DNA from 2 places in the Paenibacillus sp. LPE1-1-1.1 genome. Region 1 is predicted to be linked to the other one. Evidence: a T-box and tRNA genes for the amino acid it is inferred to sense, from the RefSeq annotation. Region 1 holds a T-box; the other holds one or more tRNA genes.
The links. The T-box of region 1 lies ahead of leuS (leucine--tRNA ligase). A T-box ahead of a tRNA ligase gene usually reads a tRNA of that ligase, here a tRNA-Leu.
Positions count from the first base shown of each region.

Region 1 (16,156 bases):
TGCAAAGCTTCGGGGAATGGATGGCTTTTGCAGCCGATCTGGGTAAATATGATGATCGCTTTTGGAATCAGAGCGTCGCCTCAGGGAAATGGTCGGTACGCGAGGTTGTCGCCCATATAAAGCGGTGGGACGATTATTTTTACGAAGAGGCGATCGCAAAAGCGGAAGCGGGCCTGCCGCTCACCGTTAAACATCTGGACTATGATGAGTTTAATGAAATGGCGAAAGACTACGGAAAGAACACCTCGAGGATAGAACTGACAGCTCAAGCGATACATAGCCGTGAACGGATCATTCTCGCGATAGGCCGGTTTTCGGTCGAGCGATACGAAGGCGCTTATGAGGACGCGGACGGGCATCCGTTCCAGACGCCGCAGTATTTAAAGGATTTTATTTGGCATGACCAGCATCATATCCTGCCGATAAAACGGCTTTTGCATTTAAGGATCGAGGAAATGAGCTTGAATGGTTGGCCGGCTCTGCAAACGGTCGTATATGACGGGTGGCTGCTGCGTTTTGCGGAGGGATATACCAAGCGATCCAACTCGGTTAATCCGCTGTACGGACATACCTTAGAGCTGGACGCTAAAATTCGCGAATGCGAGGAACGGTATGCGGGTCAAAACCTTCGTACGGTTTTTAAAATCACGCCGTTCAGCCAACCTGCAGGGCTTGACGAGGAGCTGGCCTCGCGCGGTTATGAGCTGGTCGATGAGACAATCGTAAAGACCATACACTTAAGCGACGTCCAAACGCCTAGTTTTGCGGATGTATGGCTCGAGAACGAGCTCTCAGAAAGCTGGCTGGATGCCCAATCGATTTTTAGCGGATTAACAGACGAGCACCGGACCGCTACCCGTAAAATGCTTTTGCAATCGCCGCTGCAAAAATGCTTCGCGACCCTGCATGAAAACGGCATACCGGTTGCATGCGGATATGCAGTCATCGAGGATGGCTGGGTGGGGCTTTACGATATTATTACGGATTCAGGTAAACGGAATAGGGGCTTTGGCGAGCAACTTGTATTGCATTTGCTGCAATGGGGGAAGGAACAGGGGGCGGCGGAGGGGTATTTGCTTGTCGTCAAAAATAATAAACCGGCAAATGCCCTGTATGACAAGATCGGCTACTCCGCAAAGTATGAATACTGGTATCGCGTATCGAATGTTATAGGCCGTTAAATGGAAGCTTAACAACATAGAATGAACAGCATGAGAAAGAAGGATTATTTAGTGAAAATGAATAACGGAAAAGGGACATCCGCGGCGTCCGCGCGGCCGGTTGCTTTAACAGGCTCGTGGCTGCTTCTGCTTGGCATCCTGCTGATCGCCGCTAATTTGCGGGCCTCCATTACGGCCGTAGGGCCGATCGTCTCGGATATTCAATCTTCTTTCGGGTTATCGAGCGCCATGACCGGACTGCTGACGACGCTGCCGCTGCTCGCTTTCGCGCTCGTTTCTCCGCTGGCTCCGCGCTTCGCGCAGCGAATCAGCATGGAAAACACCTTATTTCTTGCCATGGTTATCCTGACGGGCGCGATCGTCATCCGCTCGCTTCCATTCGCAGCGGCTTTGTTTGCAGGAACCGTACTGCTTGGCATGGCGATTGCGGCGGCAAATGTCCTGCTGCCGAGCTTGATCAAACGGGATTTTCCAACCTCTGTCGGCATGATGACGGGTTTATATTCGGTCGTTATGAATTTAGGGGCAGCGCTAGCCTCGGGTTTCAGCATTCCGATCGCGGAGCAGCTTGGCTTCGGTTGGCAAGGGATGCTCGCTTTCTGGTCGTTGATTGCGCTCATTGCGACTGCATCGTGGCTGCCGCAAACGCGTCCGATCACCCGAATTAGGCATTTGAAAAAAACAGGGGACAGAGTGAAAAGGCCAAGCATGCTGGGCTCTGCTTTGGTATGGCAGGTCACTTTGTTTATGGGTCTGCAATCGTTTTGTTTTTATGTCAATATTTCATGGCTGCCTGAAATCTTATTTGATCGAGGCATGAGTCATGCCGATGCAGGCTGGATGCTGTCGCTGCTTCAGTTCGTAAGCTTGCCTGCGACCTTTATCATTCCGGTGATCGCGGGAAAGCAAGCCAGTCAACGCGGGCTTGCCGTATTAACGGCAGCGCTTCTGTTGATTGGATATCTAGGTTTGTTAATAGGAAGCTCTGCGCTGATTCCGGTTTGCATGATCTTGCTTGGAATAGCAGGGGGATCAGGCTTTAGCCTGGCCGTTATGTTCTTCGTGCTTCGGACACGCAGTACGGAGCAATCGGCGCAGCTGTCAGGCTTGGCGCAGTCCATTGGCTATTTGCTTGCCGCTGCCGGACCTCTGTTATTCGGTTTTATTCATGACCGAACCCATAATTGGATTGTTTCACTGGCGATGCTGGCGGTCGTCACCGTGATTTTTGGCATAATTGGCTGGGGCGCAGGCGCAAATAAATATTTGCCCTCCGAGATATGGGAATAAAAGCAAATCAAATGAAGGTTAAGCGCAACAATATTTGGATAGCATTCGTATAGGAGGATGCCCCGACTATTCCGACGCTTTCCCAGCGGAATTCATGTTCTTTCAAAGTAGGGGAAACTAAGCTGACTTGAGAGGGATGAAGCCGAATGGGGAAAAAAGGGCTGATTGTGCTCGTAGGAACATTATCGATTATCACAGGCATTTTATACTTGAACGGTTTGGGGTTTAGCTATGCCTTCATGGAAACGGAGAGCGGATCCGAGCAAAATGCGGTACGGTTTTGGAGCAAATGGTCTATCGGCCTGGGCTTGTTGTTTTTAATTCAGCTTCCGCCGTTTGCACTCTGGCTGCTCATCGTTATTTCGGGATTTGGCAATGCGCTCGTTGGAATTGCCATACACAGCCTGCTGCTCGCGCTTCTCGTAAGAATCGTGACGATGGGCCGCCAGGGCGGAGCATCGCGCATCTAGCGGGGACGGATCTCTTGACACCGAACCGCTTGATCTTTATAATCGAAACTAACCAATTTTATGCATATGGAGCGTTGAAGAGGAACAGTAATTTCGATGGCAAGGCTTAGAGAGCCGGCGTTTAGGGTGGAAGCCGGACCTGCTGCGAAATGAAGCTCGCCTTGGAGCTGTGCGAATGATCCTGCGATAGGCTTATCGTATGGAGAAGAGCACCGTTTGGCCTGCGATAAGGGCGACAAGTGAGCGTAAGGCAAAGCATGCCTGCCGCTAACTAGGGTGGTACCACGGGAGAACAACCTCTCGTCCCTAGCGATTATCGCTAGGGGCGGGAGGTTTTATGTTTTTTATGCAGCTGGCGGCATACAGCACATTTACTTAGGAGGATATCATCAAATGAGTCAAGAACAGCAATTTCACGGCTATAATCCGCTTGTTGTCGAACCGAAATGGCAGCAATTCTGGGATAAGAACAAGACATTCCAAACGACGGAGGACGCAGGGAAGCCGAAGTTTTACGCGTTGGATATGTTTCCTTACCCGTCAGGCGCAGGTTTGCATGTCGGCCATCCGGAGGGCTATACGGCTACGGATATCGTGTCCCGCTACAAGAGAATGAAGGGCTACAACGTGCTTCATCCGATGGGCTGGGATGCATTCGGCTTGCCGGCAGAGCAGCATGCGCTTGATACCGGCCAGCATCCGCGCGACATCACGTTCAAAAATATCGATAATTTCCGCAGGCAAATCAAATCGCTCGGGTTCTCCTACGATTGGGACCGCGAGATCAGCACGACGGATCCGGAATACTACAAATGGACGCAATGGATTTTCATTCAATTGTATAACCGCGGCCTAGCTTACGTGGCGGAGGTATCCGTTAACTGGTGCGAGGCGCTCGGAACGGTTCTTGCTAACGAAGAGGTCATTAACGGCCTCAGCGAGCGCGGAAACCACCCGGTTGTCCGCAAACCGATGCGCCAATGGATCTTGAAAATTACCGAATACGCCGATCGTCTATTGGATGATTTGGAAGAACTGGACTGGTCAGAGAGCATTAAGGATATGCAGCGGAACTGGATCGGAAAATCGAAGGGTGCGGAGGTTACGTTCGAGATTGACGGACATGACTCTTCATTGGTGGTGTTCACCACTCGTCCGGATACTTTGTTCGGGGCAACCTACTGCGTATTGGCGCCGGAGCATGAGTTGGTTGCGAAGATCGTTTCCGAGGGGCAAAAAGCGGCGGTTGAAGCTTATCAAGAGGCTGCTGCGCGCAAAAGCGACCTGGAGCGGACGGATTTGGCGAAGGACAAATCAGGCGTGTTCACCGGCGCTTATGCCATTAATCCGGTAAACGGCGTAAAAACGCCGATCTGGATTGCGGATTACGTATTAGCCGGTTACGGCACAGGCGCGATTATGGCGGTGCCGGGCCACGATGCGCGTGACTGGGAGTTCGCAAAGCAATTTGATCTGCCGATCGTAGAAGTCGTGCAAGGCGGCGACATCGCGAAGGAAGCTTACGCCGGAGACGGCAAACATATCAATTCCGATTTCCTGGACGGTTTGACGAATGAGGAAGCGATCGCCAAAATGATCGAGCATTTGGATGCGTCAGGTAAAGGCAAAGGCAAAATTACGTATCGCCTGCGCGATTGGCTGTTCAGCCGTCAACGCTATTGGGGCGAGCCGATTCCGATTATCCACTTGGAAGACGGCACGATGAAGACCGTTCCGGAGGACCAGCTGCCGCTCTTGCTGCCTGATGTCGATGCGATTAAACCATCAGGCACGGGTGAATCCCCGCTTGCAGTGGTTACGGATTGGGTAAACACGATTGACCCCGAGACCGGCATGAAGGCTCGCCGCGAGACGAATACGATGCCGCAATGGGCTGGAAGCTGCTGGTACTATTTGCGTTTTATAGATCCGAAGAACAATGAACAGCTTTGTTCGCCAGAGAAACAGAAGGAATGGCTTCCTGTTGACTTGTACATCGGCGGAGCCGAGCATGCCGTGCTGCATCTTCTCTATGCCCGTTTCTGGCATAAGGTGCTCTATGATATCGGCGTGGTTGATACGAAAGAGCCGTTCCATAAGCTGGTTAACCAAGGGATGATTCTTGGCAACAACAACGAGAAAATGTCCAAGTCGCGCGGTAATGTCATAAATCCGGACGATATCGTAAATGAGTTCGGGGCAGACACTTTGCGTATGTACGAAATGTTTATGGGTCCGCTTGAAGCGACGAAGCCATGGAACACAAACGGAGTCGAAGGAACCTATCGTTTCCTCAGCCGCGTATGGCGTTTGTTCGTCAACGAGGACGGCAGCCTTAACGCCAAAATCGGAGACGGCGATACAAGCGATGCTTTCAAGCGTACGTGGCATCGTTCCATTAAGAAAATTACGGAGGATTATGAGGCTTTGCGCTTCAATACCGTAATCAGCCAGCTGATGATTTTTGTCAATGAAGCCTACAAAACAGAAGTGCTGCCGAAAGCTGCAATGGAGCAATTCGTTCAATTGCTTTCGCCAATTGCCCCGCATATTGCGGAAGAGCTCTGGGAAAAGCTTGGGCGCACGGATTCGCTTACGTACGCTGCGTTCCCGACCTTCGATGAGGCTTGGACCGTCGATCAAGAGGTAGAGATCGTCGTTCAAGTGAATGGAAAAATCGCGGACCGCGTTTCCATCGCGGCAGACATGGACGTTGCCGAAATGGAAAGCTTGGCGAAGGAACTTGAAAAAGTACAAGAGCTGATTGCCGGTAAAACGATCCGCAAGGTGATTGCGGTTAAAGGCAAGCTAGTGAACATCGTTGCAAATTAATGCAAATTGAAGAGGTGAACGGGATTTAGCTGAAGAACAGCTATTGACCGTTCACCTCTTCGCCTATAAAGGCGCTCGAAACCTTGGCTAAATCTTCTTTGAACTTATCATGGGTTGTGCGGATCAACTGGTTAAACACACCATCGGTCTCTCGGCGGAGCATGTTAAGCGCTTTGGCCGTTATTCCACCGGGGACGGCAACTCTTTCCTGAACCTCCGCTGGCGTCATGCCTCCTTCGGTCAACAGCAAACCCGTGCCCAAGAGCATTGCGCTTGCTACGCGCAGCGCTTCTTCGCGTCCGATGCCTGTTTCCTCGACGGCCGCGTCAACAAATTGTTCAAGCAGAAAGGAAATGAACGCGGGCCCGCAGCTCGATAAATCGGAGACGATTCTTGTGAAGCTTTCATCTATTCGAAGCGGCTGGCTGATATGGGATAACAAATCCTCCAGCAGCGTTTTATCGTCTTCATCAACCGATTGGCCATAGATGCACAGCGATGCTCCGCTCCAAACATGATTCGTAATGCTTGGAATCACTTTCGCGATTTTGCAATCCAGCTCGCCTTCCAGATGGGAGATGAGCACGGGACTAGTAATGGAGACGACGATTTGATTCGGTCTTATGACGGGTTTAATATCATCCACCGCTTTTTTGAATTCCAAAGGCTTGACGCACAAAAAAACAATATCGCAGCCGCAGGCAGCCGCAGCATTCGTAAACTCGGCTTTCATGCCGGAATACCGGTTGGCCAAAGCTTGCGCTTTTGCAAAGGTGCGGTTGCTTACGGCAATTTGTGTTGGCGATAATGCACCTGATGCTATCAGTGCTTCAATAAGCAGGCTTCCCATCGTGCCCGTCCCGATAAATCCGACATTCATGCTGAACCCTCCTATAGGTTTGGCGCGTGCATGACCAGCTAAGAGCGATTGAAACTAGGCCAAGCGCAGCAAATCCCGAGTCAAAATCAATCATTTAAATCTTTTCGGTTGCTCTCTTACCTTATTCATAAAGACTTGTTTTATATGTCACCGGTTTCCAAATAAATTGTCGATTGCATGGGGAGGGTCAATTGAAATGAAATCAGCTGAAAAGCGCTTATCTAACAAACAGCTCTTAGCTGCTTCTCTCTTTATCGTTACGGCGGTTGTTCTGCTTGCTGCGGCTTTTTTTGAGCCAAAGCGCAGCGATACCGGAAACTGGGCACCTTTAAACGAGGCTGTAGAAGAAGCGATATCAGCACTGGAGGAGTCAGAGGAAGGGACCGTCGGGCGTCAAGCGAATATATTGAAATCAACGTCTGGCGCAGACGATAAATCTGACAGGGTTGGCCATTCCGAAACGCCGACCCAAAAACCAGCGCAGCCGGAAAAAGAGGCCGTTTTAGAAGCGGATACGGCAGGCGCTGAAGCGATCCCCTCAGATGCTATAGACCCCGAAGCAGAATCGGAAGCGAATGAAACAGGCAAGCTCGACATCAATCGCGCGACGGCGGCGGAGCTTGACGCATTGAAGGGAATAGGCCCTGCAAAAGCGCAGGCTATTATTGAAGATAGAGATAAAAATGGTAAATATGCTTCGGTAGACGATCTGCTGCGGGTCAAGGGAATTGGCGAAAAATTGCTGCAAGCCATGCAAGATGGCATTGTAGCCCGTCCATAATTGTGAGAGAATGGAAGGAAGCGGGCGAATAATCCAGCGCTTGCCATTATTTTATCAAACATTCATAAAGTAGAAGGAGTCGAGAAAATGTCAGAACAACGCAAGCTTTCTCTTGATACGCTATCCGTCCACGGAGGTCAGCAAATTGATCCAACTACGTTGTCGCGCGCGGTGCCTATATACCAGACGACATCTTACGGATTCAGAGATACGGATCATGCCGCAAATTTATTCGCGCTGCAGGAATTCGGCAATATCTACTCTAGAATCATGAACCCGACCTCGGATGTTTTTGAGAAACGCGTAGCGGAGCTGGAGGGCGCTCCGGCAGCCCTTGCGGTTGCTTCTGGCCAATCGGCTATTACATACGCCATACTGAATATTGCCGGTGCGGGCGATGAAATCGTATCCGCGACCAGCTTGTACGGAGGCACCTACAATTTATTTTCGATTTCGCTTGCGAAGCTGGGCATTACGGTTAGATTCGTAGACCCGTCCAATCCGGAAAATTTCCGCGCCGCGATTAACGAGCGCACGAAAGCCGTTTACGCGGAAACCATCGGGAATCCGAAGGGCGACGTGATCGATATTCAAGCCGTCGCCGCGATCGCGCACGAGAACGGAATCCCGTTTATCGTGGATAATACATTCCCAAGCCCTTACCTCTGCAGACCTATCGAGCATGGCGCGGATATCGTTGTCCATTCGGCAACCAAGTTTATCGGCGGACACGGCACATCAATCGGCGGTATCATTGTAGACGGCGGGAAGTTCGACTGGAAAGCAAGCGGGAAGTTCCCGGGCTTGACCGAACCGGATCCAAGCTACAACGGCGTTGTATATACGGATGCGGTTGGACCGATTGCCTACATTATCAAAGCCCGCGTGCAATTGCTTCGCGACATGGGGGCCGCAATCTCGCCTTTCAATTCCTTCTTGTTACTCCAGGGCCTTGAAACGCTTCATCTGCGGATGGAACGCCACAGCTCCAATGCGCAGAAGGTAGCTGAGTTTTTGGAAGCCCATGAAGCGGTCGAATGGGTGAATTACCCAGGGCTTGCAAGCCACCCTTCTTATGACCTTGCCCGAAAATATTTGCCGAAGGGCAAGGGGGCCATTATGACTTTCGGAATTAAAGGCGGCATTGAAGCCGGTAAAAAAGTGATCAACTCGGTTGAATTGTTCTCTCATCTTGCAAATGTCGGCGATTCTAAGTCGCTTATCATCCATCCGGCAAGCACGACGCATCTGCAGTTGTCGGAGGAGCAGCAAACGAGTGCGGGCGTTTCTCCGGGAATGATTCGCCTATCCATCGGTACAGAAGGAATTGAAGATATCTTGGCGGATCTCAGCCAAGCCTTAGCGGCCAGCCAACAAGGCTAATCAAATCGATCGATGCAGCTAGAGCATCAGAAACAGCATGAGAAAGGAAGTTAGATTGATGAATACCCAAACGCAAGATGCCGTCCGCAAAGACTGGGACACTTATTTTATGGATATCGCCTATATGGTTTCGACGCGCTCGCGTTGTCCGCGCAGGCATGTCGGAGCCGTTCTCGTCCAAGGGAAAAAGCTGCTCGGAACCGCTTATAACGGAGCGCCGATGGGCGTGCAGGATTGTCTTGAGGCAGGTTGCATGATTTCGGAGGAGGTCGAGATGAAGTTGGTCGACGGCAAGGAACAGCCTTTTAAGAAGCAGCGCTGCATCCGTACGATCCATGCGGAGCAAAACCTGCTGCTGTTCACGGACCGTGCCGACCGCGAGGGCTCTACCGTTTACGTAACCGATCAGCCCTGCTGGACTTGCGCGAACATGCTGGCGAACAGCGGCGTGATCGAAATCGTTTATCATCGCAGCTACCCGAAGGACAGCGAAAAGGTGATCCATCTCATGAAACAGAAAGGCATCGTCTTCCGTTGTTTGGAGCAATTCGACCCGCCGGCCCAGGCGCATATGGTAGTAACGTCTTAGCATTAGCAGTAACAATTTCATACACAGTGGAGGAGGAACCTTCGAATGCATCTTTGGATGCGTCGGAGGTTCTTTTTTTTTGCAGACAGAAAAGTGAAAGAAGGGGAGCTGGGGATGAATCGACGTCCTTTGATTTGGTTTGCGATTTGCTTTGTAGGGGGGAGCGCCGCGGCTGCGGGTTTCAGCAGCCGCGGCGTTTTGCTTGCGGCGGGCGCGGCTGCGCTGCTCGGGACGGCAGCCGTGCTGTGCCGGCTGGCGAGTTGGCAGCTCGCGGGAGCCTGCGCGCTTGCAGTAAGCCTTGCCGCAGGGCAGCGGTTGTGGGCGGATGCCCGCAACGTGACCGAGCTGCCGGCGCTGCTCGCCGCCGCCGAGGCGGATGGGCCGCGAGCGGCGTATGCGGCGGAAGCGGTCGGCACGATCATGTCGGCGGTGGAGATCGACGGCGACCGCGTGATGTTTCGCGTGGCGGCGGACCGCATCCACGTGGAGGGTGAAGCCGCCTCGCGAGAGTTGCGCGAGCGGTTGGTTGTGCATGTCCGGCTCGCCGTGCAGCCGGAGCAGGCCATCGCCGCGGCGTGGCAGCGCGGCGACCGCGTGCGCTTGGCCGGCGAGCTGACGCGGCCGGCCGGCGCATCCAATAGCGGCGGATTCGATTACCGCCGCTACCTGAGCAGCCAGAGGATCCACTGGCTGCTAAAGGTGCAGGGCACCGCCGCCGTCGAAGCGGCGGCGGGCCCCCAATGGACCGCGGCCGCGCTGCTCGGCCGCGTCGATAACGCGCGCGCCTGCCTAGGCGCGCGGATGGATAAGCTCTACCCGTCTGCGCAGTCCGGGTACATGAAGGGGCTCGTCCTCGGAATTCGCGAGGACCTCGACCCCGAACAATTCCAGCAATTTTCGCGGCTGGGACTTACGCATATATTGGCCATATCCGGTCTCCATGTCGCGGTATTTCTATACGCGCTTGGAGGCTTGCTTCGCTTTGCGCGGATGAGCCGCGAGCGTATTCTGCTGCTGCTGATGGTTTCGGTTCCGCTGTACGTGCTCTTGGCAGGGGCCTCGCCCTCCGTCATCCGCGCGGGTTTAATGGCGGTTTTGGGCTTGCTTGCCGCACGCCTTGGGAAGCTGAAGGACGGCATGCATCTTCTTGCGGCTGCAGCTGTTCTTATGCTGGCTTACGATCCTTTCTTTATTGAAAACGTAAGCTTCCAGCTCTCGTTTATCGTGACGATTGGTTTGGTTATAGGCGTTCAGCCCGTACGGAAAGCGATGCCGAAGTGGAGAAAGGGCGGCTCGCTGCTGGATTTGTTCGCGGTTACGCTTGTTGCCCAGCTTGTGTCTTTTCCAGTCACGATCTATTATTTCAATCAGTTTCATATGTTATCTATGCTTGCGAATTTTGTGCTCGTTCCCTTCATTAGTTTTGTCGTGATGCCGCTTGGGGCCGTTGCCCTTTTGCTTGCCATACCGTGGGAGGCTGGCGGAAAGCTGCTTGCCTTTGCCTCGCATTATGCAAATGACTGGACCTTTGCGCTTGTCGATCACCTGTCCCGGGTGGATTCGCTGCGAACGATATGGGCTACGCCGCCGATCTGGTGGGTTGCTGCTTGGCTTACTATTCTTGGAGCGTTATTTCGGTTGGTTAATCTCTGGACGGACCGCCGAACAGCGCGCTATCTCGAAGCAGCTTTAGATTTGGAGCAGACGCAGCCGCTTGGAATCATAACAACCTACGAATTCGCACAGGCGGGCAATAAAAAGCTAAGCACTTGCATCTTTGCGCTTCTGATCCTCCTGTCGGCGATGCTCTTCTACGTCTATAAGCCTGATTTATTCAATAAACAAGCATCCGTAAGCTTTATTGACGTCGGGCAAGGGGATGCCATACATATCCGGACGCCTGGAGGCAAGCATATCTTGATCGACGGGGGAGGCACGCTCACCTACCGGAAGCCTGGCGAGGAGTGGAGAGAGCGCAGCGATCCGTTCGAGGTCGGGCGGAAGGTGCTTGTCCCGCTTCTCATGAAACGAGGCGTGCAGGAAATCGATATTCTCGTCATTTCGCATCTGGACAGTGATCATATCCGCGGCTTAAAAGCGGTGCTGGATACGATACCCGTTCGCAGCATATGGTGGAATGGCACGGTGAAGGAATCCGATGACGCGCAACAGCTTTTGAAGCAGGCAGTCTCTTTGCGTATACCATTGTACAGCGTCAGGGCAGGCATGATGCATCAGCCGGACAAAAATACCGAGATCAGCATCATATGGCCTTTGGCTGACGGCGCCTCACCGGAAAAGGTCGCCGCGCTAGAGGAACAAAATGAAAAGAGCGTAGTCATGACCGTGCAGCTCTATCAATCGACCTTTCTGTTCTCGGGAGACATAAATTCGGAAACGGAAAAAGCGATCATTCGCAATGAGCAAAATAAGAGCCCATTGCTTTCCTCCGAGCGGAAACCCGTATCGGTCATGAAGGTCGCGCATCACGGCAGCAGGTTTTCAACCAGCGAGGCTTGGTTGGCTTACTGGAAGCCAAGCGGGGCCGTCGCTTCCGTCGGCGCAACGAATAGCTACGGACATCCGAATCCTGATGTTTTGTCAAGGTTAGCCAAACAGGGTACAGAGATTTGGCGGACGGACGTCGACGGCGAGGTTCGTTTTACGGTGACGGATCAAGCTTTGCTCTCATATATAAAAGAATAATAAGAATTGGAAGAATTCGAGAGCTTGCGCATACGGTTGCTGCAGGTATACATTTATGGATATTACAGAACAACGTCCGCTGGCCGTCCTTTATTATTGCCAGATTGACGGAGCAGCGCATTCCACCGTATTCATTCGCTTTCTATATACGAGGTACTGGAAATTTGGTATCCTTTAATGTGGAGTTCATTTCGGAACTCCCGATTAGCGAGAATTGATATTTTTTGTTATTTTATTCCAGAAAAATAATAGAGAGCTTGTTCCGCTAGAGGACAAATGATTAATTGGCAATTGTTACTAAAAAAAATAAAGTAATATTTCTTATTCAACTGCAACTTTTACCGCAACCAGTTCGTCAGAATGGTTGCAAGAGAGGGGGATCCTTCGTGGTGGAGCCAGAGCTCATAAGAGCCGCTCAGTCGGGAGATCGCGACGCTTTAATTACTCTATTGCGAGAGATTGAAACGCATGTTTATCGGACAGCCTATTATATATTGAATAACGAACAGGATGCTTTGGATGCAGCGCAAGAGGCACTCATTCGGATCTACACCAAGATAGGCTCGTACGAAGAAAAAGCGCAATTTAAAACATGGATTCAGCGTATTGTAACCAATATTTGCATTGATAAGTTTCGGAGAAATAAACCGACCGTCTCGATAGATGAGCACGACATGGTTTTCCACGAAAAACAGAACGTGGAGGACGAGGTAATGTCTGCTTATGCCGTGAAAGACATTCAAGCCGCGATCGACAAGCTTCCTGAGCATCATCGCGCGGTAGTCGTCCTTCGTTATTTGCAGGATTTCTCTTACAATGAAATTGCAGATTCGCTTGATTTGCCGCTCAATACGGTAAAATCTTATTTATTCAGAGCTAGGCAACAGCTGCAGACGTTACTCCATGATTATCAGAAAGGTGGTGTCCGGGGATGAATTGTCAAGAGGTGATGGAATTAATGCAAAGACAGCTAGATGACGATCTCGATAATAACGAGATTGAAGTCTTGATGAGCCATACTAGACAGTGTCCGGACTGTGCAGCCATGTTTGAGCGGTTACAGCTATTATCCGCCGAACTTACCAGTTTGCCAAAAGTAATGCCGAGCTATAGCTTGGTGGACGCCATTATGCCTCAGCTAGAGCGGATCGAACTGTTTAACCAGCAGGATGCGGTGCAGCCTGCCGGGCTGCAGGAAACGGTGGAAACAGAGGAAGCGGCTCCGCGCCGCGTGAAGCGTGAACGCCGCTGGCCTTCCATGCGAGTCATGAGCGGCGTGATCGCAGCCGGAATTGTGGCAGGCTTGTTTTTAGTAACGTATAAGCCGGGAGCAATGCCTGACTTTGCAGCAATTAAATTTGCTGCGGATACATCGAATAATGCAGCAGCAGATTCAGCGAGCGAAGTGCCGGAAAGCGCCTCGCTCCGTACCCTCTCCAAAGATGACGGGTCCGGATCGTCGGAAGTTCGTACGGAAACAATGGAAACGCAAGATAATGACGAGGAAACAACAACCAAAGAACCGGCTGAAACGATGAAAAACTCGATTTCCTCAACAAGTGATCCTGGCACAAGCAGCGCAGGCGGCGGCAGCTCGGACAGCGGCAGTGTGGCTGAGAGTGAGAGTGCCGATGTACAAGACAAAGACCTTGCTGTTGACGGCGGAACAAATTCGTCGCAGGGCTTTGCAGGCGATTCAGTCGACGAGAAATATGGAATTGCCTCTGAATCCGCCGTTATTTCTCCAGATGGTAAATATGGCGCTGCAGCAGATGATTTTAAGGTTAAGGTGGCCGCGCAAACCGACCAATCCCTTGTGTTCGAATCGCCGCGTAAAAATGGCGAGCTGCTTAATTTGATATGGTCCGAGGACAGCTCGAAGCTGACCTACGAGGTGCATGTCGAGAATGGGGCAATCGAGAAGTATGAGATTGATCTTTCAACGCTGACCGAGCAGAAGGCGGCGCATTAAAGAAAAGTTTAACAAATTGCCATTATTTTATGAGGAATTCGCACACTTTCATCCGCTATTGCGTATAGTATTAGCATAGAGAGTGTCTGCGATGAAGCCATAACGTCGTATGACCATCCGCAGGGCGGTACCATGGACCTGCCTGCGAATGTTTATATAGATGTTCGGCAAAGGGATGAAGCCTATAAACGGCTCATCCCTTTGTTGCCGTTTAAATGTACATACTCGCAATGAGGTGAAAGTATGGATGCTAAGGAAGCATTAAAGGAAATCAAAGGCGGGCGCTTCCGTCCGATTTATGTGTTATATGGCAAGGATCGCTACCGCGTGCAGCATTTTATAACGATGCTGACCGAAGCGATGTTTTCGCCTGAGGAACGCGAGCTTGGGATCGTGAAATTCGATACGGCAGAAACGTCGATAGAAGAGGCGGTCCTCGAAGCGGAGACATCGCCATTCTTTGTACAGCGCAAGCTGATCTTGATTCGTGACGCGACCGTTATGTGCGCCGGCGGCAAGGAAGGCGGCAAGCTTGAGCATCGGCCCGAGAAGCTGATTCAATATATGGAGTATCCTTCGGAGACTTCGATCATTGTCATTTCCGTTAATGCAGAGAAACTGGATGAGCGGCGGAAGCTCGTTAAGACGCTGAAGGACCGCAATGCATTGGTCCCTTTTCCCGAGCTGGATGCGGCTCAGCTGAAGCAGTGGATGATCAAGCGGGCAGCGGACCAGAAAAGAACGATGTCACCTGATGCGGCCGATCTGCTGCTCTCTCGCGCGGGAGCAAATATGCAGCAGCTGTCGCAAGAAGTGGACAAGCTGTGCTTGCACGCAGGCTCAGGCGGTACAATCGATGTGGAGACGGCTGCGCTGATGACAGCGGCAACCGTTGAGGAGGATGTCTTTGCGCTGGTGGATGCGATAGCTGAGCTTCGTATCGACAAGGCTATCCGGCTGTACAGAGAGCTGCTGGTTCGCCGCGAGGAGCCGATAAAAATTGCGGCGCTGATCGCCAGGCAGCTTAGAATCATGCTGCAGATCAAAGAGCTGGAGCAGCATCAATATTCCCCTCAGCAAATGGCTGGTCAATTAGGCTTGCATCCGTATGCAGTCAAGCTGGCTGCGGAGAAGAGCCGCAAGTTCCAAGTGCCTAGGCTCGGCAGGCTGCTGGCATCGCTGGCTGATCTCGACTATCAAATGAAAACCGGAGCCATTGACAAAACGCTCGGTTTGGAGCTTTATTTATTATCACTCGGCATGGAAAAGGGCGCTTAGCGCTTATTTCCATGCTTTATTTATATTTTGGCATAAAAAAAAGCCTCACCGTCCCGTAAAGGTTGGTGAAGCTTTCTTTTGCGCCAAACATGCTAACTCGTCCGAAGGATGCTTTAGCCGTTTAAGCGGTTATCCTGCTTAGGCTTGAGCCGAAAGGGCATTAAGTCTTTTCGCAAGACGAGATTTTTTGCGGGAAGCCGCATTTTTATGAATCAGGCCTTTAGTTGCTGCTTTGTCCAATTTTTTCGTTGCAGCGATAAGAGCTGCTTTAGCAGCATCTACATCAGTGCCAGCGATAGCTTGGTCAGCAGATTTAACGGCCGAACGAAGTGCGGATTTTTGGGATGCATTCAAAGCACGACGCTTTTCACTTGTTTTAACGCGTTTAATCGCGGATTTAATATTTGGCATGGAATTCACCTCCTAAACTGTTTACAGCGGTTTATAGACATAATAAACCTAGACAACACAACTTAAAATATATTATCATGCCAATGCCCAAAAAGCAATAGCAGTACTCGCGGCATCGAAACAAGCTTGCGGAAGTCCAAAGGTGCTTTCGAGAGTATGAAAATAAACCATCTGCAAACAATAACTTCAGCACATGCGCTTGAAGGGAGAATGAGCAGTGGAGAAAGAGCTTGATTTGCAGAAATACAATGTTAGGACGGATTTGGCCCTTGAGGCGAAAGAAATGGCGGAAGCGCCGCGAGGCGGTCCGATACCCGGCATACAATCTGAAACAACCGAGGATGACGGCATCACGATAACGCAGCTGCATGTACAAAACGAGC
Region 1 covers NZ_JBEGHY010000023.1:1,053,400-1,069,555, reverse strand. Annotated here, with positions in the region: gene MRBLPE1_RS21765 (GNAT family N-acetyltransferase) at 1-1,181, shown strand, start outside; gene MRBLPE1_RS21760 (CynX/NimT family MFS transporter) at 1,239-2,471, shown strand; gene MRBLPE1_RS21755 (hypothetical protein) at 2,618-2,941, shown strand; T-box leader at 3,007-3,252, shown strand; gene leuS (leucine--tRNA ligase) at 3,335-5,773, shown strand; gene comER (late competence protein ComER) at 5,814-6,653, opposite strand; gene MRBLPE1_RS21740 (ComEA family DNA-binding protein) at 6,850-7,434, shown strand; gene MRBLPE1_RS21735 (homocysteine synthase) at 7,522-8,817, shown strand; gene MRBLPE1_RS21730 (deoxycytidylate deaminase) at 8,876-9,406, shown strand; gene MRBLPE1_RS21725 (DNA internalization-related competence protein ComEC/Rec2) at 9,521-12,112, shown strand; gene MRBLPE1_RS21720 (RNA polymerase sigma factor) at 12,499-13,047, shown strand; gene MRBLPE1_RS21715 (anti-sigma factor family protein) at 13,044-14,084, shown strand; gene holA (DNA polymerase III subunit delta) at 14,328-15,362, shown strand; gene rpsT (30S ribosomal protein S20) at 15,501-15,773, opposite strand; gene gpr (GPR endopeptidase) at 15,991-16,156, shown strand, end outside.

Region 2 (16,156 bases), on a different contig from region 1:
CCATTGTTCTCGAAGTAACCGCATTGCTTAAGCTTTCACGCAGCGGAAGATTGCTATTTTTGCTCGGAATAGGCTTTATGGCAGATACCGCGAGCGCCCCGTTAATGATGAGTAATTTGACCAATATTTTAACGGCGGATTTCTTCGATATTTCATTTGGCGAATACGCCTCGCGCATGCTCTTGCCCGGAATCATTGCCATTGTCGCCACGCTTACCGTAACGGTAGCTTTCTTCTGGCAGCCCATCGTTCGGGAAGAGAAAAGAGCACTGGCGCCGGAACTCTTTCCGATACCAGCTTCGGCTATTTCAGATAAACGGTTATTTTATTTATCGTGGCTCATCATTTTATTGATGATGATCGGGTATTTAGGCTCGGAGAGGGTTGGCATTCCGTTAGCGTTTATTGCGCTTGGCTGCGCGGCGATTCAGTGGGCGGCTTCAGCAGCGGCAGGCCGCGCGCCGTTTAAAGAAACGGTTTTGCGAGCGCCTTGGCTCATTATCGTATTTGCTTTATCAATGAATTTAATCGTATACAGCTTGCATGTACAGGGAGCAACCGCGTGGTTTCCGGAGGTCATAGCGCCGGCAGCGGAGAAAAATGACCTCATCGGCATTTTTGGTTCCGGATTATTGTTTTCATTGCTTGCAGCCGCGATTAACAATTTGCCGGCCGTTCTTATTTCTTCACTGGCAATCGAGCAGGTTAACGGGCCGGATTATTTGCCGTATGCAAGTTTGCTGGGGACTTCCGTAGGAGCAAAGCTGACACCGATCGGTTCGCTAGCCACTTTGTTATGGATTCAGCTTGTGCGGCAGGGAGGCATAACGGTCAGCTGGCGCGAATATACGAAATACGGCCTATTGCTAACCTTTCCTATTTTGCTGCTTGCATTGTTTGGTTTGTGGCTGCTGGATTGGTCATAACTTAATTAGTTTAGCGCGAGAAGCTTAATGGACACGATCAGATTGTGGGTTGGATCCAAATCAAGCTTGAGCAGCGCGTCTTTTGCTTTAAAAGTGAGCATATAGGCTGTTTGTTTCTCTGGCTTTCCCAGCGCAAGCAGCGCTGCTTCGGTTTTATCGCCGATTTGGAGACCGCTTAATCCCGCTGAAATTTCTTTGCCGTAGACCTCAATATACTGCACGTGTTTGTAGGCATTGATACCAACTGCGAAGCCGTCGTATTCAAGCACGGTAATCGGCTCGGTTTCTTCCTCAAGCTTGTAGCTGTCTAACGGCTTGCCATGTAGCTTTGAAACTTCGGAATCATGGTCACCGATGGCAATGCCATAGAGCGAAGGGTTGTCGGCGGCCCATTCGGCATCCTCGCTTTGCGTTTTTACTTGTGCTTTCGTATCATTCTCTTGACGTAACGTCGAGGTTTCGGCGCTTGTGTCGCTTGACGTATCCGCCCGGTTCAAATGCGGTTCTATTTTCTGCAGCTCATTGTCTGCCGTCTCCGAATACGTTTTCTGAGGGCTGTCGGGCGTATCGTCACGATCGGGTTGAGGAGACGCAGCGACTACCGTATTAGAAGGTTCTTTCGGCGATGCGGTTTGGCAGCCGGCGAGCAAAATGACCAGCGCAGAAGCAGCCGCAACCATAGCAGCTTTTGTCGGATCTTTGCGAGAGGTATTCATAAATTGGACTCCTTTCTTATATAATATTAATCGGTAATGGAGCTTTTATTTATAAATGCACATACTGGACATAGGCTTTAGATATGAAAAGTTACTAAACTATTAGACGCTAGCAATTGGGAAAAGTTGCTCTTTTTTTCCGAGGATTTGAAATTTTACCTTTGAAATACTAAGTAATATTAAGGTTTCGGTTTGAAGGCTTCCCTAGGGTTGCACTTTTTGCCTGACCTATGGTACGTTATCAAAAAGGATTTTGGTGGAGGTAATGAAAGATGGAGAGCTTAAAAAAACGCATTTTAGCAGAATCGTCCGTATTGTCGAGCAACGTGCTGCGGATGGATGCTTTGATCAACCACCAGGTCGACCCTGAATTGACAATGGAAATGGGACAAGAATTCGCGAGACGCTTCGCTGAGGAACATATCACAAAGGTGATTACGGTGGAATCCTCCGGAATTCCGGCGGCATACGCTACAGCATATACGCTGGGAGTACCGCTCGTATTCGCACGTCGGAAGAAGACGCTCATCGCTGATCCGGATGCCTATATCGAACGCGTGCCTTCTTTTACAAAAGGTATGGTAACCGATATTATGGTGTCCAAACAGTTTCTAACGGCTGAAGACAGGGTACTCTTTATTGACGACATTATTGCGAATGGCGATGCCGCACGCGGACTAATCAAGATTATACAGCGTTCGGGAGCAGCTTTAATCGGGCTTGGCGTCGTCGTGGAGAAGTCATTCCAAGCCGGTGGCAGAACATTGAGGGAGCAAGGGATTCGTGTGGAACCGCTCGTTCGTATTTCATCTCTAGATAACGGTGAAATAAAATTTGAGTAGAATGTTCCAGTACAAATGCTCTTTTCCCATTCGGCAATATCGCTTATAATGATATAGTAGTGATCGAGGGGAGGCACAAGTTATGGGGGAAATGTCTGCAGAGTTTATGTATACGAAGTTAAGTGACGCCAAGGTCCATTTTGAGCGTGCACTAGACTGTAAACATACGGAATTTGATGATTTGTATCCTTATATGATTGAGCATCCGCAGTTTTTTTGGTACAAACGTTATGTGGCATGGTCAGAGCTGCTGACGATTGTAAAGCTGTGCGACGAATTGTCTATTGAATGGCGGGATCAGTTCACTGACCGTCAGAGCGAATATATCGGCAAACGCGTGATGTCATCGCGAGTTTTGGATGAATGGTATGAAACCAATGATGCAAAAGAGCATGCAGGTTAGCTGAACGTTAGATAGTTTCAAACTTCAAACGAACGATCACTTATATATTCAAAACAGCCTCAATGTTATGCGCGAGCATCCATTGAGGTTTTTCCATACAATGGGAGCTTTAACGCAGAAACAGGAGGAATTAATCATGGTAAGCGAAGAGCAGCTGGACAAATTCCGTGTCAGCGGCGAAACGATAAGAGTAGTAAGAGATGCAATGGAAGCTAACGATGTTCACGGCATCGTCGTTGCTTGGGATGATACCTCGGTTGTTATACGGCGTCCCAGCCGCCGCGTCGTAAAACTCAGCCGCGCCCACAGCTACCAGCCGGTAGCGGAGGAGCGCGCGAATCCTTTTGAGGATGCTACATAGAGCCTGGATGATCATTTTTTATCGCAGCAAATAGCAAAGAGCCTTTGTCCCGTTGGGATCAAAGGCTCTTTGTTTCGATATGATGCTGACCGTCGGATCGTTTATTTGCAGGATAGCAAACGCAGCTTGGCAAACGGCTGTCCGCTAGCGGCGGCGAGTTACGGGAACGAGCCTATAGGTTGGTTTACCGCCGGGTTTTGAATACTTGGTCACTGTACGGATGCGGCTAACACGCTTGATGTCAGTTGATCCTTTGCTGTTTTTCGTTATCGTCAGCTTCAGGATCATCGCGCGAATGGTCTCTATATTATTAAAAAGCTTCGGTGAAAGGAAATTGCCTAACGAATAAGCGGCAACTCTCGTTTTGGTTACACCATATTTGTCCTTCACCTTTCTTGTTACGACGGGCTGCAAGACATGTGGGTGAGCGCCCAAAATAGCGTTAGCGCCGTTTCTGAAGCAAAGATCGACGACTCGCTTCTGCGCTTTGTTCTGCTTGAGGTGGAACTCCCGGCCAAAATGGAGACAGACGATAACAAAATCGCATTTCTTTTTGATACGGTTAATGTCGGCTGCTATTTTTTTGGAATGAAGCCGGTTAACCTGATAGGATTTTGCAACAGGCATTCTATTCGTTCCGTACGTATAGGATAGAATACCGATATCGATGCCTTTGACGCGCATAATCAATAAGCGTTTAGCCTCGTTTAACGAGCGAGCGGTGCCGGTATGCTTAAGGCCGTGACGGTCAAGGACATTCAACGTGCGCTTGATGCCGTATTCGCCTCCGTCGGCGCAATGGTTATTGGCTGTCGTCATGACATCGAAGCCGGTATGCTTGAGCGTCGATGCAAGCTCATCGGGGCAGTTGAACATCGGATAGCCGGTGCGTTTGCTGCGCCGTTCGTATCGGCCGAGTCGATTCGGATTGCTGCCGAACCAAGGCGTTCCGGAGAAGGTCGTCTCCAAATTGCCGATCAATAAATCGTTATTTTTTAGTTGGCGTGCAACTCCGGCAAAAATCGGACCGAACGAATATTGATTTTTTTTGGATATTCTAGCGGAGTCGATAATCCGATTTTTCATGAGCAAATCTCCGACTGCTCCAATCGTAATCGTAGTCATCTTTCACCTCTTTCTGTAAGACTGTAATACTTTATTCGAGCCGATGGCAGGTGCGCGCGGTATAAGCCTAAGGCTGATAAAACTAATAAGGAGTTGTGCCATGAACGAATACATGATGAATCACGGGGGCAATAGTCATTCGCCAAGGAAAGCTTCAACCATTGAGGTAATCGGGGAAGGATCGGCAGCAGCGCCTGCCGATCAAGCAATCGTTGTGCTCGGAGCTGTAACGGAAGGAACAGATTTGCGTCCGATTCAAGCTGAAAATGCCAATATCATGACAGCAGTCATTGGATCGTTGCTGAGGCTGGGCATCCCGCGCGACAAGCTGCAGACGCAGGAGTACCGTATTGACACGATGTATGATTTTGTTGATGGAAAACAAATATTCCGAGGCTATCAAGTAACCAACCTGATTCAGGTGACGGTTGATCAAGTCGATCAGACAGGGACTGTCGTGGATACGGCCGTCGGCAGCGGCGCCAACCACGTATCCAGCATCAGGCTGACAACTGCCAGACCTGATATTTACGAGCATCAAGCTTTATCGCTGGCTGTGCGTGACGCTGCGCAAAGGGCGCTGACGATTGCGAATACGCTCGGTGTCATGGCAGCCAATGTACCGCTAGAAGTTCAACAGCTGCCGCTTCCAGGAGGGCCTGTCCCGATGTTTAAAGCAGCGGCATTCGCCGGCAGCGCGGTTACGCCGATCGAGCCGGGGGGGTTAACGGTGAATGCTTCTGTTCGAGCCGTATATGCTATTTTGCCAGGTTCGCATTAGGATCTGTAAAAGCACTCTCCAAGGGGTGCTTTTTCTTTTGATTAGCTGCGCTATTCTAAAGGATACATATTCAATATAGGGTACTATTAAGGTGCTGAAGAGAATGGAAGCTAACGTCGATTCTGTATGAAAAAGGATGGTGTACTCATGTTAGGGAATTTTGCAGTCCTGAGTTTCAATCTTAATAGATTTAAAATGTTTAAATGAGATTCCTCATTCGATTGCTGCAAAGGAAGTATGCCATTTTTTGTCCTCATTGCCGTAATGAATTAAATTGGTTTGAAACAAGCTTCGGGAGCGGGATCACGACCGAATATCTGAAATGTGTCACCTGTGATTTGTTTTATATAAATGATTCTGTATTATCTGAAACGGATGTGCCTAAAAAAAGAATCGAACATTTTAAAAAACAAGGTTTTAATGACGAAGGTTATCAAGGCGGTCCTACAAGCAGCTGCTATCAGCCGAAATGGTTGAGGAGTATTGAAAGATTGTTTATGTAATTACTCGAATAAGAATCGGTGAATGAGGGAGGGGGATAAACTATGCCTAAATATAAAGTATTAAACGTCCACAGTGTTAGGCAGTAGTGTTTTGTTAATAAGGAGAGTATCTTTACATGAAGAACTTTATAAGATAATATTTCCATACACACGAAACACGTTCGATAGGAGTAAAGAGTTGGCTGAATTGGTGACTAAAAAAAGAAAAAACCCTTGATTATCAAGGGTTTTGAATTTGAGTGTAGATGCGGTCGAGAGGACTCGAACCTCCACGGCTGTTACACCACTAGAACCTGAATCTAGCGCGTCTGCCAATTCCGCCACGACCGCATAACTTGTTTCAACAAAAAGCATCTTATCATAATGAAGATGGAATTGTCAATATTATTTTAGAAAAATGGAGGAAGCTGCTGTGAAGCAATTAGAACAAAAGATTTTAGAGGAAGGCATTGTATTAAATGAACAGGTCCTGAAGGTAGATTCCTTTCTAAATCATCAAGTTGATCCGCAGCTAATGTACAGCATGGGCCAAGCCTTTGCCGCGTTCTTTGAAGGAAAAGGGATCACGAAGGTGATCACGCTGGAATCGTCGGGGATCGCGCCTGCAGTCATGACCGCGCTGGAAATGAATGTGCCTCTCCTATTCGCGCGAAAGCGTAAGTCTTTAACGCTTAAGGATGATTTGTACACGGAAAAAATATACTCCTTCACGAAGCAGGAAGAGAGTGAGGTCACGGTGTCGCGCAAGTTTTTGGAAGCGAAGGACCGTGTGTTGATTATCGATGACTTTCTCGCAAATGGCGATGCGGCGTTAGGATTAGCTCGTATTGCAGAGCAAGCGGGTGCTTCCGTCGCTGGTATCGGTATCGTAATCGAGAAGGCTTTCCAGCCAGGAAGGAATAAGCTGATCGAGCTTGGGTATGATGTCCATTCTTTGGCAAGAGTTGCCTCATTAACAGGCGGAAAAGTAACTTTTTCCCCGGATTTGTCCGGCGCAGACAGCAGCAACTGAGATTGACAATTCCAACAGCATGTAACTATAATGCTTACATGATGGACGTAACGGAAAAGGGAAATCAAGACAGGCGGTGATTGCGTTGACTAGCAATAGGTTTGCGGTAGCGGTTCATATTATGACGTTACTCGAGACGAGTAAGGCAGCAAGATTGACATCAGACATTATCGCTGGCAGCGTGAATACTAATCCTGTCGTCATTCGGAGAATTATAGGTTCATTGAATAAAGCGGGTCTTGTAGCAACAAGCGCAGGCATAGCGGGTGCCGTTATAACAAGGCCGGCAGGCGAGATTACGCTTTTTGATATCTATAATGCTGTGCACAACAATGGGTCAGATGAGCTTTTTGCCATTCATGAGAAACCGAATCCGGCATGTACGGTTGGCCGCCATATTCAATCTTCTCTTGAAACCGCCTTTAATGAAGCGCAGAAGGCGATGGAAAACCAGCTGGCGAGCATCACGCTTGAGCAAATTACACAGGATGTCCTAAGCAAGACGAATGGATTAAAATGATTAGACCTAGAGGCCCCGCAAAGGCTTCTTTTTTTATACGCTGTAAGTTTCAGCATATTTTCCAGCTTGTACACAAACACTAATCCTAAAAGATGAGAGGCGTGTGCGGCAATGAGCAGACAGCGTAACGAATTAGAAGGAAGATCAAGATTGGCTATATATAATAAGAGATGCTTCCCCTTAAGGAGAACGGCTGCTGTTGTATTTATTGGCATAATAATGGCGGTTGGAGATCCGGGCACTTATGCAGTTTCTGCGGAAAATGCGGCAATCCGAGTACCTGCCGCGGGAGTCAACGAAGAACGGCGAACGGTCGCTGTGGTTATTGATGATTTCGGAAATGGCATGAACGGAACAGCGGAAATGATGAAGCTTCCGATTAAAATTACGGCAGCGATTATGCCGTTTATGCCGACGACTAAGCAAGACGCAGAGGAAGCGCATAAACATGGGCATGATGTCATTGTTCATATGCCAATGGAGCCGAAAAAGGGGCTTAAGAGATGGCTGGGTCCAGGCGCCTTAACGACAGATCTCAGCGATGAAGAGGTGCGGAAACGGGTTGAGGCAGCCATAGATGATGTGCCTCATGCCATCGGCATGAATAATCATATGGGCTCGAAGGTGACAGCCGACGAGAGGATGATGCGCATCGTGCTTGGCGTATGCAAGGAACGGGGACTCTTTTTTCTCGATAGCCGAACAACCTATAAGACGGTAGTGCCAAAAATCGCAGCGGAGCTCGGCGTTCCGATTGTTTCCAACGATGTGTTCCTGGATGATGTGTATACCGTACAGCATATCTCAAAGCAAATCAGCGTTCTTCGCAAGCATCTTGAGTCGCACGAGAGCTGCATTACGATCGGACATGTCGGACCGCCAGGGAAGTTCACGGCATCGGTCCTCCAGCAATCCATACCCGTCATGCAGCCAAACGTACGCTTTGTTAAGCTGACCGACTTAATTAGCGGCGGGTTAGTGAATGATCCACTTATACTGCCTAATTCCTGATGCAATCGCCTCGGCAACCTCCATTTGGCGCTTGGAGTCAGTCAGCATCGTACGGTCATGTTCGCTGCTGATAAAACCCATTTCGACGATGACGGCAGGCTCCTCAATGCGTTTGAGCAAATAAAACGGCTTTCCTTCTCTCGGGAGGAAGGACGTATTTTGCTGTCGGTTCAGCGCATCTTGAATGCAAAATGCAAGCAAGGAGCTTTCTCCGCTATTCTGATGCAGCACGAGTGGGCCTTTCTCCGAGCTTTTTTTCGACCAATTCACATGCAGGCTTACGAGCAGTTCACTGTCAATTTCCTGGGTAAGCTGCCGCCGCTGCGACAAATCCTTGCGATGCCTGGAGCGTGTAATATGCCAGCGGTTATCATCGCTCAAAGCATAATCACCCGTGCGGTTTAGCACAGCGGGGATGTTTTGGCTTCGTAATATAAAATACAGCTTCCGGGCTACTGCTAAATTAATGTCTTTCTCCAAAATTTCGGCTGCCGAAGCCCCTCCGTCAATGCCACCGTGACCGGCGTCAATAATGACGACGGTAGTCGGCAGCGCCCAATCCTGCTTGGAGCCTGCAGGAATTAAAGGCCATGCAAAAGCGCTGATCGGTTGGCTTACCGCAGCGAGCCATAATGCGAGAAAGCTCATAATTATTTTACGGAACATGCAAGTAACTCCTCCAGATCACTTTGACATACGGTTAGATTGTCTTTTTGATGGATAACTCATGCATGTTTACATTCGATCGCTGCAGGGCAAACTGAATTTATCATTTCATACGGAGCTGAGGGGGAGCATTCAAATGGCAAAAGGCGATGAGTACGTGAAGTTCGTGACGGAGAAATTCGTGACTTATATGGAAACACCGAGGGAAGAGAGAAAACAATCAAGAACGTCAGCCAAAGCGCGGAGAGAGCCTTGGCTGACGCGGTGGTTCGGTTGGGGGCCGATGAGCATTATGCTTTGGTGGCGGGGACGCGCGCAGCGTCAACGGTAAAAACGGCCAAGCTCGATAAGCAGCGAGACCGGGATGTAACGCCGGTCTAAACCATCCTCGCCAGCTTCAAGAGCGACATAGAGCTGGCCGCTGTCCCATTTGTTATATCCGACTACGGACCAAACATACAGCATTTGGCCATCGAACAGCTCAGCGGTATATCGGAGCTGTTCTTTGTTGTTTATTTTTGCAAATAGGGAATTATAAGAGGATGCGTTTAATGATATCGGCCTATCCGTTAACCATGGAAGCTTGTCATAGGCATTAAATGAGGGCAAAGACACTTGCTTTAGAAGTGCTGCATTGGCTCCGATTTGCATACGCTCTAGATTAACCGGTTTTTGTGATTCGGCAGCCAACCAATCGTTTTCCCCAATAGGAAGGCTTTCGCCGCTGGCAGCATCGGTATAATAGGTTTCCTTCTCCGATGCCACCTTCCAGGCTGCGAGCAGAGGATTCACGTATAGAGCTTCGATGCTGGATGCGGGATGAAGCAGTTCGAGCTGCCGGACGGATTTGGAAAGCGTGCCTTCATCAAATGGGGGGCTGCTGCTTGTCCCATACTCACCGAGCTGGTAACCGCCAGACTCTACGGCGTTGATGATGAGGTAGCCGACCGTAAGTTTATTTTGCTTAACCAGCACTAACCAGCTATGCGTGCCTGGCCCGATCGGGGAAACGACAAGCGAAGCTTGCTTCCAAGCATGGAATGAAGGCTGGGACGCCAGTTCCGCTGCCCATTGCTCGGCTTGTTGTTGCACTGGCTCATAGATGGCTGACGGATTCGTAAGCGCGGATGCAGACTGTGATTGCAAACTGCCAGAATATAGGACAATAGCGGTTAATACACATGCCGCTGTCAGTTTAATGAATTTTTTTCGCATCATTTATCACCTCTTTGCTATTGTATCGGACATGCTTTGAGAAGGCTGTTATAACCTGTCACGTAATGGCGGTCTTTCGACCGCCTTTTTTTGACGTATTGCTGCGGAAATCGTCTAATCCATGTCAGTCGATGCCTTCCAGATGAAAGATGCCGCAGTTAATGGCGGAAGCAGTCACCCGAGGCTCGTATTGCCATTTTATTTCTGATTTCCGCTGCTCGAATTGCTCCTCGATGGCCGGCTTATTGTCTTCTAGGGCATTGTGAATTAGCGGTTCATAATAACCGCTTATTCGCTCAAGCTCCTCTTTAAGTCTTGCGGAAGCACTCTCAGCCCAGCTGTAGTCATAGGTACGAAGCTTGCGTTCGAGCGCTTGCTCCACGATGCCGAGCGCTTTGTTGAAGGTGATGCCGTTCTTGGTAATATGAATATTAGCGGGCAGCCTTGGTGAAAGTTTATGGGTGAGCAAACGGTCATAAAACTGCTCAACGCATTGTCCTGTCGCCAGCGAAACGCCGAAGCAATGGATTTCTTCGCGTTTGCGGTCGCATGCGAATTCAACCCGCATATTGACGCCGAGCCACGCGGTATACGGGGTGGACGAAAAGGGATTGCTGCTTCGTTTGTCGGGCTCTTGAAATAAATAAACGAAGCTACCTTTCGATTTCGCCGCGTCGAACAGCATGTCGAGCTTACGGGCGCCAAAAAACAAGTCCTCGCGGGGTACCCGGGCAGGAGCGGCGAGATTGCCGTGCACGAAGCCGAGTGAGCGTCCAAGAGCGGCATTCGCTGCCGCATTTTGTGCGTCTTCCGCGGTATTCTGCTGGACGGCTGCCGCTTCGGCTTTTTTGGTTTCCTCGGCAGCGTCATATTTGTTTTTGTCCGTCACGAACAAGAAGGTCATCGTCTCCGGTTCGGCGTTAACCCGGTCTACGAAGCTCCAGTAATACGGGCGGTTCGTCAGCTCGCGGTCGGCGAGAGGAGAGAGCTTGACCGTAAAGTGGCTGGGTGATTTTTCTAAAATGGAACATTCTGTCGCCTCTAAATATCGATTGACGAATTTGTGCACCTGTTTCTCGTTCAAGGCTGCACCTCCACGGATTGTCCGAGCGTATCTAAATTAATGAGCAGATCGGGGCTGGCGGGAAGGGGGTTTTCGCCAATCTTTACCTCTTCTCGGATCCGACTGAGCGAGGAGCCCAAATGATTGATTTTCTGCTTCAAATCCGTCTCATTGCCTGATTCAAGCAGCATTTTGGCCAGCCGCTGCTCCAAGGAGCCGTCCCCTTTCTCGAAGCGTTCCAAAATATGATCAAGCTCTCCAATGACCAGCTCGAACAGATTAATTTTTTCATGCAATAGATTTACGATATGCTCTTCGATGGTGCCGATGGTGCATAGATTGTAAATTTTCACGTCTTCCTTTTGTCCAAGTCGGTGCACGCGACCTATGCGCTGTTCTACTCTCATAGGATTCCAGGGCAGGTCGAAGTTAATCATATGGTGGCAAAATTGAAGATTAATGCCTTCGCCGCCTGCTTCCGTAGCGATCAAGATTTGTGCGCGGCCGCGGAATAAATCCATCATCCAGTCCTTTTTGCCGCGGTTCATGCCGCCCCGGTAAGGTACTGCGATCATGTTTTGCGCGCGGAAAAATTGGAGCAGATACTCTTGGGTAGCCCGGTACTCCGTGAAGATGATGACCTTGTCATCCATTTCTTTGACAAGCTCCATCGCTTTTTCTGCTTTCGTATTTGCTTTGATATTGCGAATTTTCTCCACAAGCTCCCAGATTTTCGGACGCATAGGAGAGTCCTCGGAAGTTTTCTTGAACAGATTGACGAGTGTCAAAAAAACGGCATCCCGGCTGCTGCAGACTTCGCGCTGCAGTGTAACGAGGGAGAGCATGCTGGTTAAATCCCCGCCGCTTTCGTCGTATCGTTCCTTCACAAAGCCGGTCACCGCGTCATAGAGCGCTTTCTCTTCTTCGGATAAGGTGAGCGGGATATTTTTGACAAAACGTTTCGTAAAATGGATGCCTCCATCACCGCGGCGATTGCGGATCATCACGCCGGAAAGCGCCTCCTGAAGCTGATCTTCATTTTTCGGCACGCGCTTATCAACGACGAAATTAGCTGCAAAGTCGCTTAAGCCGCCAAGCTGTCCGGGCTTTAGCAGCGTGATTAGGTTGAACAGCTCATCCATATCGTTTTGAATCGGCGTAGCCGTCAGCAGCAAGCAGTATTTTTTGCGCAATAGATTGGCGAACTGATAGTTCGTCGTTTTCTTGTTTTTCAGTTTATGAGCCTCGTCAATAATGATGAGGTCGTAGTCGGTACCGAGTACAAGCTCGCGGTGCGGCTCTCTCTTAGCGGTGTCGATTGAAGCTACTACCACATCATAGCCCCAGGTATGCTCTTTTTTCTGGGCCACGGCGGAAATGCCGAACTTTTGGTTAAGCTCGCGCACCCATTGCAAAACAAGCGAGGCAGGAACGAGAATTAAAACTCGTTTCGCTAAACCGCGAACAATATATTCTTTGAGTACGAGCCCGGCTTCTATCGTTTTGCCAAGGCCAACCTCATCGGCAAGAATCGCGCGTCCGCCCATTTCGTGAACCACCTTGCGCGCCGTGCTGATTTGATGCGGCATCGGCTCGAAGGATGGCAGCGAGCGCAGACACAGAAGCTGCTCGAAGCTTTCGATTCGTTTTGCCTGTTCTGCCTCCATCGTGAGCTGATATAACGTCCAATCATCCCATGGGCCCCCCCGCGTTGTGCGGTTTTGCAGCTCTTCAAACCAAGAACGGTCACATTGCAGGTCGACAAGTGGATGAAGCTTACGCGTTGCGATCGCGTTTCCCGCTTCGGCTGAGGCAGCCTGCGGCGTTGTCTGGAATGTCATCTGGTGCAGCTCCTTCCGCGGTAAAAGGGATAAGTTGTAATCAGTATTGCCTTTTCATCCAATATTAATAAGATGCTGGTTAAAAAAGAGGATGGACAAGAAAAAGTATGAAAACAGGCATGTAAGCGGCTGGGATTGTTATTTTCAGCCATATACAAGCCTGAAAATCAATATGTGGTATAGTATAATCGTTTTATCACACAATATATTGTGCTATATGCATATCATAACTATACATATGCTTGCAGCGCGGTAGTTCGAAGGAGGAAGAGGCTACGATGAAGACGTCTAATGGAAAGAAGCTTGAGGGGTTAAGCGAGAAAATATTTTTGGACCGCTACGCTTGGAAAAATGCGGACACAAGCAAAACGAAAGTAGGGGATATCGTACTCGTTCTGACCAAGGATGACCCAAAGTTCCCGGTAAAAGAAGTTGGGGAAATCATCGCGCGTGAAGGCGATGCGGTAACGATAAAGCTTAGAAGCGGGGAGCAAGTAAAATCTAGCATCGAGAAGCTGACGCTTACGATTGAGAAGACGCCTGAGGAAATGTGGGATCGGCTGGCGGGTGCGATGGCCTCGGTTGAGGTTGAGCCGGGGAAGCAGCAGGAATGGCAGGAGAAGTTCAGATATATTTTGGATGATTGGAAGCTGGTTCCTGGCGGACGAATTGCAGCGGGGGCTGGAGCCAGCGAAGAGCTGACTCTCTTTAATTGCTACGTCATCCCATCGCCGAAGGACAGCCGCGGCGGGATTATGACGACACTATCGGAAATGACGGAAATCATGGCCCGCGGCGGCGGGGTAGGGATGAACCTATCGTCACTTCGTCCGCGGCGAGCTATCGTAGCCGGGGTAAACGGTTCCTCTAGCGGCGCAGTATCCTGGGGAGGTTTGTTTAGCTATACGACGGGGTTAATCGAGCAGGGCGGCAGCCGTAGAGGTGCGCTAATGCTTATGCTGAATGATTGGCATCCGGATGTATTGGAATTCATCACCGTCAAGCAAACGATGGGCCAAGTTACGAATGCTAATTTGTCGGTTTGCTTAAGCAACGCATTCATGCAGGCGGTGAAAGACGATCTGGATTGGGAGCTTGTTTTCCCGGATACGAAGGAAGCAGGCTATGACGAGCTTTGGAATGGCGACCTGGAAGAGTGGAAACGGCTCGGCAAAAAAATTATATCTTACAAAACAGTACGCGCCCGCGAGATCTGGCAAGCCATCATTGAATCCGCTTGGAAATCCGCCGAGCCTGGCGTTGTTTTCATGGAATATTACAACCAAATGTCGAACAGCTGGTATTTTAATCCGATTATTAGCACGAATCCATGCGGGGAACAAGGCTTGCCGGGCTGGGGAGTATGCAACTTATCGGCAGTGAACTTATCTAAATTTTACGATGAAGAGAAGAATGACGTCGCATGGGAGGAGTTAGGCAAGGTGACGAGGTGGTCGGTACGGTTTCTGGATAATGTGATCGACAAGACCCCCTATCATTTTGAAGAAAATGAACGCAATCAAAAGCTGGAGCGGCGCATTGGGCTCGGGACGATGGGGCTGGCGGAGCTTATGATTAAGCTGGGCATTCGCTATGGAAGCGCGGAATCCTTGGTTTTTTTGGATAAGCTGTATGCGTTTATGGCTCGTGAATCCTATTTGGCATCGACGGAAATTGCTGCTGAGAAAGGATCCTTCCAAGCATTTGATGCAGATAAATATGTAAAAAGCGGTTTTATGAAGCATATGATTGAACAATTCCCGGAGATCGAAGAAGCTGTTGCCGATAAGGGAATGCGCAATGTGACCGTTATTACGCAGGCGCCTACCGGGAGCACGGGGACCATGGTCGGAACTTCGACTGGCATTGAGCCTTATTTTGCATTTGAATATTATCGTCAAAGCCGTTTGGGGTATGACAAACAGGATGTTCCGATCGCGGCGGCATGGAAAGAATCGCATCCAGGCGAGGAGCTGCCCGACTATTTCGTAACATCGATGAGCTTATCCGCCGAGGATCATATCCGGGTGCAGGCAACGATCCAGCGCTGGGTAGACAGCTCGATCTCCAAAACGGCGAATTGCCCTGCGGACTTTACGATAGAAGAAACAGGGCGGCTGTACGAGCTGGCATTTGAGCTGGGGTGTAAAGGGGTAACTATTTACCGTGATGGAAGCAGGGATGTACAGGTGCTTTCAACGAAGAAGAATGAGGGACTGGAGGTTAAAGCCGAGGAAACGGCGGATGAACGACAAGCAGAAGCTTTGTCGCCGCCGGCTGTGGAAAGCCAAGATTATTTTGACGCTGATTTGGTAGAAGCGGCAGTCCCGGCGATTCAGTCGGAGCAGGTGGTCGATAAACAATATAAGCGAAGACCGCAGGTGCTTCGAGGTGCGACCTATAAGGTCAACACGCCATTTGGCATGGCCTATATCACGATTAATGACCTGAATGGAACTCCGGGCGAAATATTTTTGAACGTGGGCAAAGCGGGCTCGGACGTATTTGCAATGGCTGAAGCATTGGGCCGCGTCTGTTCATTGTTTCTGCGGTACGGCGATCACGGCAATAAAGTGAAGCTGCTGATTAAACATTTGAAGGGAATCGGCGGTTCGGGAGCGATCGGGTTTGGAGCTAATCGGGTAGAGTCCATTGCCGATGCCGTTGCCAAATCGTTAGAGCTGCATATGGATAGCGGAGAGGAACAATCTGCCGCTGCTGAGGATGTCATTCTCGCGAAGGCAGAGAGCAAGAGTTACCAAGCAGTCGAAGGCTCGTCAAGGGATTTATGCCCTTCCTGCGGCTCAGCTTCGCTTATAAATATTGAGGGCTGCAAGCAATGCGCGAACTGCGGATACAGTAAGTGCTAGATGCAATTTTGAGCGTAATAGAGGGCGATAGATGTGATGTCGGCCTCCACAAGATTGCAATAGCGTCTTTGTTACTGCAAAAAATATGCTAGAAAATCAAGTAACAACTGGGCTAAGTTCACTTAAGTGCATAAATCGGAATTTTCCCCGATAAATATTGAAATCATAAATTAGCACCAAGAATCTAATCTTGGTGCTAATTTTAATAACTCAACAAAATGTGCCTGAATAACCAGGATTCGATCTGTACATTATTCTCTTTTATGAATATTGCATTTTCGATTTTCAGTCTAATACTTAT
Region 2 covers NZ_JBEGHY010000001.1:625,619-641,774, reverse strand. Annotated here, with positions in the region: gene MRBLPE1_RS03110 (ArsB/NhaD family transporter) at 1-926, shown strand, start outside; gene MRBLPE1_RS03105 (hypothetical protein) at 932-1,642, opposite strand; gene MRBLPE1_RS03100 (xanthine phosphoribosyltransferase) at 1,915-2,484, shown strand; gene MRBLPE1_RS03095 (hypothetical protein) at 2,567-2,887, shown strand; gene MRBLPE1_RS03090 (hypothetical protein) at 3,024-3,248, shown strand; gene MRBLPE1_RS03085 (CapA family protein) at 3,393-4,373, opposite strand; gene MRBLPE1_RS03080 (SIMPL domain-containing protein) at 4,474-5,154, shown strand; tRNA gene MRBLPE1_RS03075 (tRNA-Leu) at 5,904-5,987, opposite strand; gene MRBLPE1_RS03070 (xanthine phosphoribosyltransferase) at 6,070-6,669, shown strand; gene MRBLPE1_RS03065 (Rrf2 family transcriptional regulator) at 6,755-7,189, shown strand; gene MRBLPE1_RS03060 (divergent polysaccharide deacetylase family protein) at 7,409-8,200, shown strand; gene MRBLPE1_RS03055 (N-acetylmuramoyl-L-alanine amidase family protein) at 8,165-8,866, opposite strand; gene MRBLPE1_RS03050 (YqzE family protein) at 9,003-9,197, shown strand; gene MRBLPE1_RS03045 (hypothetical protein) at 9,188-10,084, opposite strand; gene MRBLPE1_RS03040 (YqhG family protein) at 10,206-11,165, opposite strand; gene MRBLPE1_RS03035 (DEAD/DEAH box helicase) at 11,162-12,985, opposite strand; gene MRBLPE1_RS03030 (adenosylcobalamin-dependent ribonucleoside-diphosphate reductase) at 13,264-15,855, shown strand.
Region 2: it encodes a tRNA-Leu, which carries the amino acid that the T-box ahead of leuS (leucine--tRNA ligase) is inferred to sense. The anticodon was not compared.